Regions from separate parts of the Gorillibacterium sp. CAU 1737 genome, predicted to be linked through region 1. Evidence: predicted binding sites of a transcription regulator. Region 1 holds the regulator's gene; each other region holds the start of a gene.
The links. The regulator NrdR, encoded in region 1, represses ribonucleotide reductase genes. The targets are predictions, from matches to a motif close to AACACNATATATNGTGTT.
Positions count from the first base shown of each region.

Region 2: the regulator NrdR is predicted to act here: its motif matches at 1,315-1,332, upstream of nrdI (class Ib ribonucleoside-diphosphate reductase assembly flavoprotein NrdI).
Region 3: the regulator NrdR is predicted to act here: its motif matches at 1,270-1,287, upstream of AAFN83_RS02245 (adenosylcobalamin-dependent ribonucleoside-diphosphate reductase).

Region 1 covers NZ_JBDQQO010000001.1:272,476-274,739, reverse strand. Annotated here, with positions in the region: gene AAFN83_RS01255 (AAA family ATPase) at 1-237, opposite strand, end outside; gene AAFN83_RS01250 (DUF6508 domain-containing protein) at 234-635, opposite strand; gene nrdR (transcriptional regulator NrdR) at 741-1,232, opposite strand; gene AAFN83_RS01240 (alpha/beta-type small acid-soluble spore protein) at 1,373-1,588, shown strand; gene AAFN83_RS01235 (lytic transglycosylase domain-containing protein) at 1,657-2,217, opposite strand; gene coaE (dephospho-CoA kinase) at 2,214-2,264, opposite strand, start outside.
Region 2 covers NZ_JBDQQO010000002.1:101,654-103,917, reverse strand. Annotated here, with positions in the region: gene nrdE (class 1b ribonucleoside-diphosphate reductase subunit alpha) at 1-844, opposite strand, end outside; gene nrdI (class Ib ribonucleoside-diphosphate reductase assembly flavoprotein NrdI) at 831-1,190, opposite strand; gene AAFN83_RS04850 (putative quinol monooxygenase) at 1,627-1,923, opposite strand; gene AAFN83_RS04845 (TIGR03915 family putative DNA repair protein) at 1,920-2,264, opposite strand, start outside.
Region 3 covers NZ_JBDQQO010000001.1:479,697-481,960, reverse strand. Annotated here, with positions in the region: gene AAFN83_RS02245 (adenosylcobalamin-dependent ribonucleoside-diphosphate reductase) at 1-1,132, opposite strand, end outside; gene AAFN83_RS02240 (DinB family protein) at 1,430-1,915, shown strand; gene AAFN83_RS02235 (RNA polymerase sigma factor) at 2,045-2,264, shown strand, end outside.

The DNA of each region.
Region 1 (2,264 bases):
ATCGCCCCATCCGCACAAGGAACCCGATAACACCCACTTGGGAGCAGCCAACAGATCCTCTGCCAACAGACGCTGCCGCTCCTCCACTTCTCTACATTGTGTAAAAGGCTCTTCCGTCGGCAGCCAGTAATAATCGTCCGTATCGAGATGACGGAGGCCATACGTCCTCGCCAACTCTCTTGCCAAGGTGCTTGTACCGGAACCGGATGCGCCGAGTAGATGGATTCGGTTGATCATGGACTTTTCTGCTCCAACAGGCCTTTTACCCTATTTAGAACAGCCGCAACATGCCCATTCTGGACGGCGTGAAGAAAGAGACCCTCGACAAACCGATCTCCCCGGATATAACTGGTCATCAGCTTACGGAGTCCGTCCAAGTCTTCCCCCATGATCTTATCGCGGAGGGGGTTGTCCAAATCCCGGTATTCCTCGTTTTCGTCGAGCCAGCTTCTCCAGTCGAATACCTGAAGAAATCCAATGTCGTCTAACTCCTTGCGAAACCGGCTTACTTCCTGACTTTGCAGGTAATAGCCATTCTTTTCCGTGTAAAACACGCTTTCGGGATTCTCGAAGTAATCCAAGTAGGGGATGATTCGTGCTAAATCCTCTGGCGTCAGATGGGCATCATAGGCCATGACAGACCCTCCTTTTTGGTTACCAAACGGAAAAAAGAGACCCTCGTCTGCCGCGGATCTCCTCTTCCTCCCTTCCTAAAGAACGAACAGCCGCCGCTTCAATGCTCAAGCGTTGCCTTTGCCCTCGTCCGGCGCTGTCCCTTGGTTTTTCAAAAGCAGCGAGGACAGCTCCTTCATGAACACATTGATATCCTTAAATTGACGATAGACGGATGCGAAGCGGACAAACGCCACTTCATCCACCGGGTACAGCTCATCCATCAGCAGCTCGCCGATCTCACGGCTTTCCACCTCAGACAGAGCGGTTTCGCGGATCTTGCGTTCCACCTCGGAGACAATGGCCTCCATCGTTTCCACCGGAACCGGCCGTTTTTCACATGCGCGCATCAAGCCCCGCAAGATTTTGTCACGGCTGAATTCCTCGCGGCTTCCGTCCTTCTTGATGACCATGAGCGGGGTTTCTTCCACCATCTCAAACGTGGTGAATCGACGCAGGCAAGCTTCGCACTCCCGACGGCGGCGGATCGATTTGTTTTCATTGGCGGCACGGGAATCCAGCACTTTGGTTCCGACATGATCGCAGTAAGGGCATTTCATCAAGGGCACCTTCCCTCGTGAGTGATGTGAGTGGTGAAGTCTTTCTCAATATCAGTGGTGGGAATTGGAAGCCTTGAACTGAATGAAGTCCGGGTTCCGGCACATAATACAGGTACCAACTGACGAGGAGGTGACAACACATGGGAGCAGGATCGAGAAGTAACAACGTTTTGGTTGTTCCTCAAGCCAATCAAGCTCTGGATCAACTGAAGTATGAAGTTGCTCAAGAGCTTGGCATCCAAATTCCGCAAGACGGTTACTATGGCTATATGGCATCCCGCGATACGGGTGCGATTGGTGGTCATATCACCCGCCGTCTTGTCGAAATCGCCGAGCAACAACTGGCTGGTAAATAATGATTCGTAATACCTTGAAGGAAACGAAGTGTCGGGCGAGCGAATCCGCTTGTCCGGCACTTCTTTCTTTATCGGTACACTTGTACATATTTTGCGTAATAATACTGAACCGATTTTACATATTTGCGGGTCTCTCCGATGGGAATCCGGTCAGCCTGCTCGAGCGTTCCATCCCACGTGTTCTCTTCCAGCCAGCGGGCGACCTTTCCGTGCCCGGCATTGTAGGCGGCTGCCATCGCGGCGCGGTTGCCTCCAAAGCGCTCATTCAAATACTGAAGGTAGCGAGCGCCCAGCTCGATGTTAACGGCTGGGTCACGCAGGTCTTTGTTCCGCAGAGAGGACAGAGAACTATCCCGGTCGATCAGCCAACTGGCGGTATCGGGCATCAGCTGCATGATGCCGACAGCCCCTTTGTGCGATTCGGAGGACGTTCGATAATTGCTTTCCACTCGAATGATGGCGGCGATCAGAAGCGGGTCCACCTGGTTCGCGACGGCGGCTGCCTCGATCTCCTCGCGATAGGAGATCGGGTAGATCAAACGGCCTATCCATGTATTATTGTAAAAAAGCAGGAGGATCATGGCAAGCAAAAGCAGGGCAAAGACCCGTTTTTTTCGAAAACGGCTCATGGCAGCCCCATTTCCCGCCAGAAAGCCTCTACCTGGCGCTCGGTATC
Region 2 (2,264 bases), on a different contig from region 1:
AGCGGTTCGGCACGATGAGGCCGATCGACAATGTCTTGAGGCGTGTCCGCTCGTCGGCGTTGATCTTCTTGCTGTCCAGGAACTCCATGAGGTCCCAGCCGAAAATGTTGTAGTAGGCTGCTCCGGAGCCTTTGCGCTGGCCCATCTGGTCGGCATAGGAGAACGCATCCTCCATCAGCTTCAGAACGGGCATGATGCCCTTAGCGGCTCCTTCGACGCCCTTGATCGGTTCGCCGCGGCCGCGAAGCTTCGACAGGTTGACGGCCACGCCGCCCCCGATCTTCGAAAGCTGCATGCACGTATTCAGGACGTAGTTGATGGAGTTCAGGGTGTCATCCATCTCCAGCAGGAAGCAGGAGACCATCTCGCCGCGACGGCTCTTCCCGGCATTCAGGAAGGTCGGGGTCGCCGGCTGCAGGCGCTGTTCCATCATCGAGCGCGTCAGCGTGAGCGCGGTGTTTACGTTGCCGCGTGCAAGGTGCAGGGCGACGATCGCTACCCGGTCCGGGTAATGCTCCAGGTATAGCGAGCGGTCGTTCGTCTTCACCGCGTAGTCTGTATAGAACTTGGATGCCGCCATATACGAAGGGAATTCGAAGTGGTAGCCATGTGCCGTTGCATAGACGAACTCTACTTCCTCCATCGTATAGTGATCCAAGAGATTCTTCTCATAGTAATCGTTGTCGATCATATAGCGAACCTTCTCCGCCGTATCGCGGAAGGTCAGGCTCTTCTTACTGACTTCCTCCGTAAACACTCGAACCGCCTCGCGGTCCTTGTCCAGCTGATAAAACCCGTTCGGGTCCAGCTTCATCAACATGTTGTTCAGCTCAATATGCCGCAACCCGGCTCACCTCCTGATTAAATCGTTCCGCGTCTCCCCACGTGCCCGACAGCTCAAACTTGCTGATCACCGGCACCGCGTATTGCTCCGCGATCAAATCGGCACTGCGGGCAAATTTGTCGCCCCAGTTCCGGTTGCCGCTTGCAGAGACCCCGAGCAGCAGCTCATGGTTGTCCCGCAGGAAAGCGGCTACCCGCTCCGGCACCTGGCCGAAGCCGGTTGTATACGTGACGAGCACGAATGGCTCGTCGAGCTTCAAGGAGTCGTGAATTTGGACGGCGGGAAGCTTCAGCTTCTGCACAAACCTCTTCACATTGCCCGTCTTGGAATCATAGACCACAACCACGATGGAACTCCCCTTTCCTGAGACTTGCCACTGCAAGAGAGGAAACGGCTCTTCCGAACTCAGCTTTGAGTCAGAGAGCCCGTTCCTCTTGCTAGTGTTCTATACACCTCGAACAATTGTTCGAAACACCATATGTAGTCGGTACTACCTAATGTAGCGTCAATATCTAGTGATGTCAATCACATTTTTTGTCCAAAAGGGCTTGACAGCTTACCACTGAAAACCAGGAAAACCAATCTCAAAATCGAGAAGGCTGCGGATGAAAAACGCTTCCTTTCCCGCTGCTATCGACATTCCGCACAGAGAAAAGCCGCCCCGGAGAGCGGCCCCAATTGGCAATTCCGTTTGAAAAAAAACGTGATGCGATTCACAGCAAGTACCGGCTTTCTAGCCAGGTAAATGATTAACCGCATAAAGCAGTTTTGAAACGGAGGGGTTACCCCTTCACTTCCGTACCCGCGAATACATGGATTTGAGAGGGCTTCGATGCGAAAGCCGGAGCCTGACGCATGAAGGTCTGGAAATGCTCCGAGCCGTTATGCGCTTCAACGGCTTGCTGGTCCTTCCATACCTCCACCATGGTAAAGGCATCCTCTTGGTCCGTCTGCTCCGTCAGGGTATACCGAAGATTGCCCTCTTCGGCCTGCGACGCTGCGATCAGCGGCTTGGCTGCCTCCAGGAAGTCTGCTTTCTTGTCGGGCAGGACAAAAATGTCTGCGTGGATAATGATCATCGGTTGTTCTCCTCCTGTTGACCTCTTTGCTCCTCTTCCTTCGGCGAGCGCCCCTTATCCTCCAGGGAAACGGTGTACCGCTCTGCGGCTTCCGCGATCCGAGCCGACTCCATCTCGGGCAGAAGCTTCCAGAATCGCTTCGGCATATGGTTCATTCTGCCGCGCGGGTTCACTCGCGCTTGGATGGCAATGGTCTCGTAGAATCGCTGCCACATGGCCCGGTAGCTTCCCTCATCGGGGCTCTCCGACGGCAGGGTCAGCTCGTCCACGTCCATGATAACATACTCGTTCGGGCGGTGCACAAGCGCCCGGCGATGCGTGCGGTCGTGGATGAGAAAGGC
Region 3 (2,264 bases), 210 kb from region 1:
TTTTGTCCGCATCATAGAACTTGGACAGGTTGACGGCGGACAGGTTGCAGACGCCCCAAGCCGGAAGACCTTGCTCCCCGCACGGATTGGTGCAGATGATTGGATTGAAATACCAGCTGTTGGACATCTGGTTGTAGTATTCCATGAACACGACACCCGGCTCCGCTGATTTCCAGGCGGATTCAATGATGGTATGCCAGACCTCGCGTGCCTTGACCGTGCGGAAGAGTTTGACTGGCTTGCCCGCCTTGCGCCATTTGTCGAGATCGCCGTCCCAGGTCTCGTTGTAGTCCTCCACCGTGGTATCCGGGAAGACGAGATCCCAGTCGAGGTCCTCTTTGACGGCTTTCATGAAACCGTTGCTGACGCAAACCGACAGGTTGGCGTTGGTGACCTGGCCCATCGTCTGCTTGACGGTGATGAAGTCAAGGAGATCGGGATGCCAGTCGTTCAGCATGAGCATGAGTGCACCGCGGCGGCTGCCGCCTTGTTCGATCAGCCCCGTCGTGTAGCTGAATAGGCCGCCCCAGGAAACGGCACCGGAGGACGAACCGTTAACCCCTTGCACGATGGCACGGCGCGGACGGAGTGATGACAGGTTGATGCCGACTCCGCCGCCGCGGGACATGATCTCGGTCATCTCGCTCAAGGTCGCCATAATGCCGCCGCGGCTATCCTTCGGCGAAGGAATGACGTAGCAGTTGAAGAGCGTCAGTTCTTCGCTTGCACCGGCTCCCGCCGCAATCCGGCCACCTGGAACGAGTTTCCAATCGTCAAGAATGTATCGGAACTTCTCCGTCCATTCTGCTTGCTTCTTAGGAGCTTCTACCAAAGACATGGCTTTCGCCAATCGATCCCATAGTTCTTCCGGGGTCTTTTCCAAGGTGAGCGTCAGTTTGTCGATGTTGGAGTGCACGACTTCCCCGCTCCTCGTGCGAACGGTCACCTCGCGGCCGTTGCGTTCCAGAACCTCTCCTACTTCCTTGGTCGGGAACTTCGGATCGTCCTTGGTCAGCACCAAGACGGTATCTCCCGGCTTCGTGTGACTCGTGTCCGCATCCTTGCGGGCATAACGGTCCAGAAAAATCTTCTCACTCAATCCTTCCAAGCGACCCGGTGTGTGTGTACTCATTCCACATCTCCTCCTATTCATCATCTGCTTGTCCGGTCCAGCGGGCAGAGGCAGGTAACCAAGCAAAATCACCATCCTGATCGAATGGCAAATCAATCGCAAGTACGAACCAGATTTAGTGACAAATCTCATTATATCGTACCACATTTAGTGTTTCGAGCGACAATTGTTCTATTTTTTATGGAAAATGCGACCAACCCTTCGCAAGAGAGAAAAAGGATTTTTCCTTCCAGGGGCGAATAGGTGTTGCTATACATCCTTCTCTACATAGGAATCCCCATTCGAAAGGTGATGACCATGAGCAAAACCAAAGAAGACTTGATCGCGAGCCTGGGCGAGTGGCTCAAACAAGCAGAAGCTTGGATGAGCCTGCCTGAGGAAGCATGGAGACAGCCGCTCGCTCCCGGGAAATGGACCGGCGCAGAAGCCCTTGCCCATCTTCTGAAATGGGACGACTATTTCCTTCAGAATGCCATCCGTCCTGCCGTTGCAGGTGAATTGCTGACTCTGATACATGTGGATTTTGACACCTTTAACTTGAAGGCGGCCGAATACGGCAGAGCAACGAAGCCCGATCAGCTGCTTCAAGAAGCCATAGCAGCCCGCAGTGAGGTTGTCGATTTGCTCCAACAACTTCCCGCCGATCTCTTCCTTCCGGAGCGAGGCTATCTGGATGGAGCCGGCCATCGCTTTGATCTGGAGGAGTACATTGTCGATTTTGCTTCCCACGACAAGCACCACCTCGACCAGCTCCGCGCTTTTTTCAGCCAAGCGAAGGAGTAGCCAACACCCTATTCGTTTCCCAAGTTCCCCCATACACCCAAGCTGTTCCGCGAGGAGCAGCTTTTTTTGTGCCAAATGTGACCAAACGCTCCCCCCATTCGTGTTAGAGGTGGAAGGAGGCAGCGCGCGATGTCGGAAGTCACGTCCCGGCCGGACGATCGGTTTACCCAAAACTATGAAGCCTATGGCACCATGCTCTACCGCATTTCCCTCCTCACGCTTGGCAATACGGCGGATGCCGAGGAAGCGGTGCAGGAGACCTTCGTGAAGCTGCTGTACCAAGCACCTGCATTCCGTGACCCCGAACACGAAAAGGCATGGCTGATCCGCGTGATCACCAACCATTGCC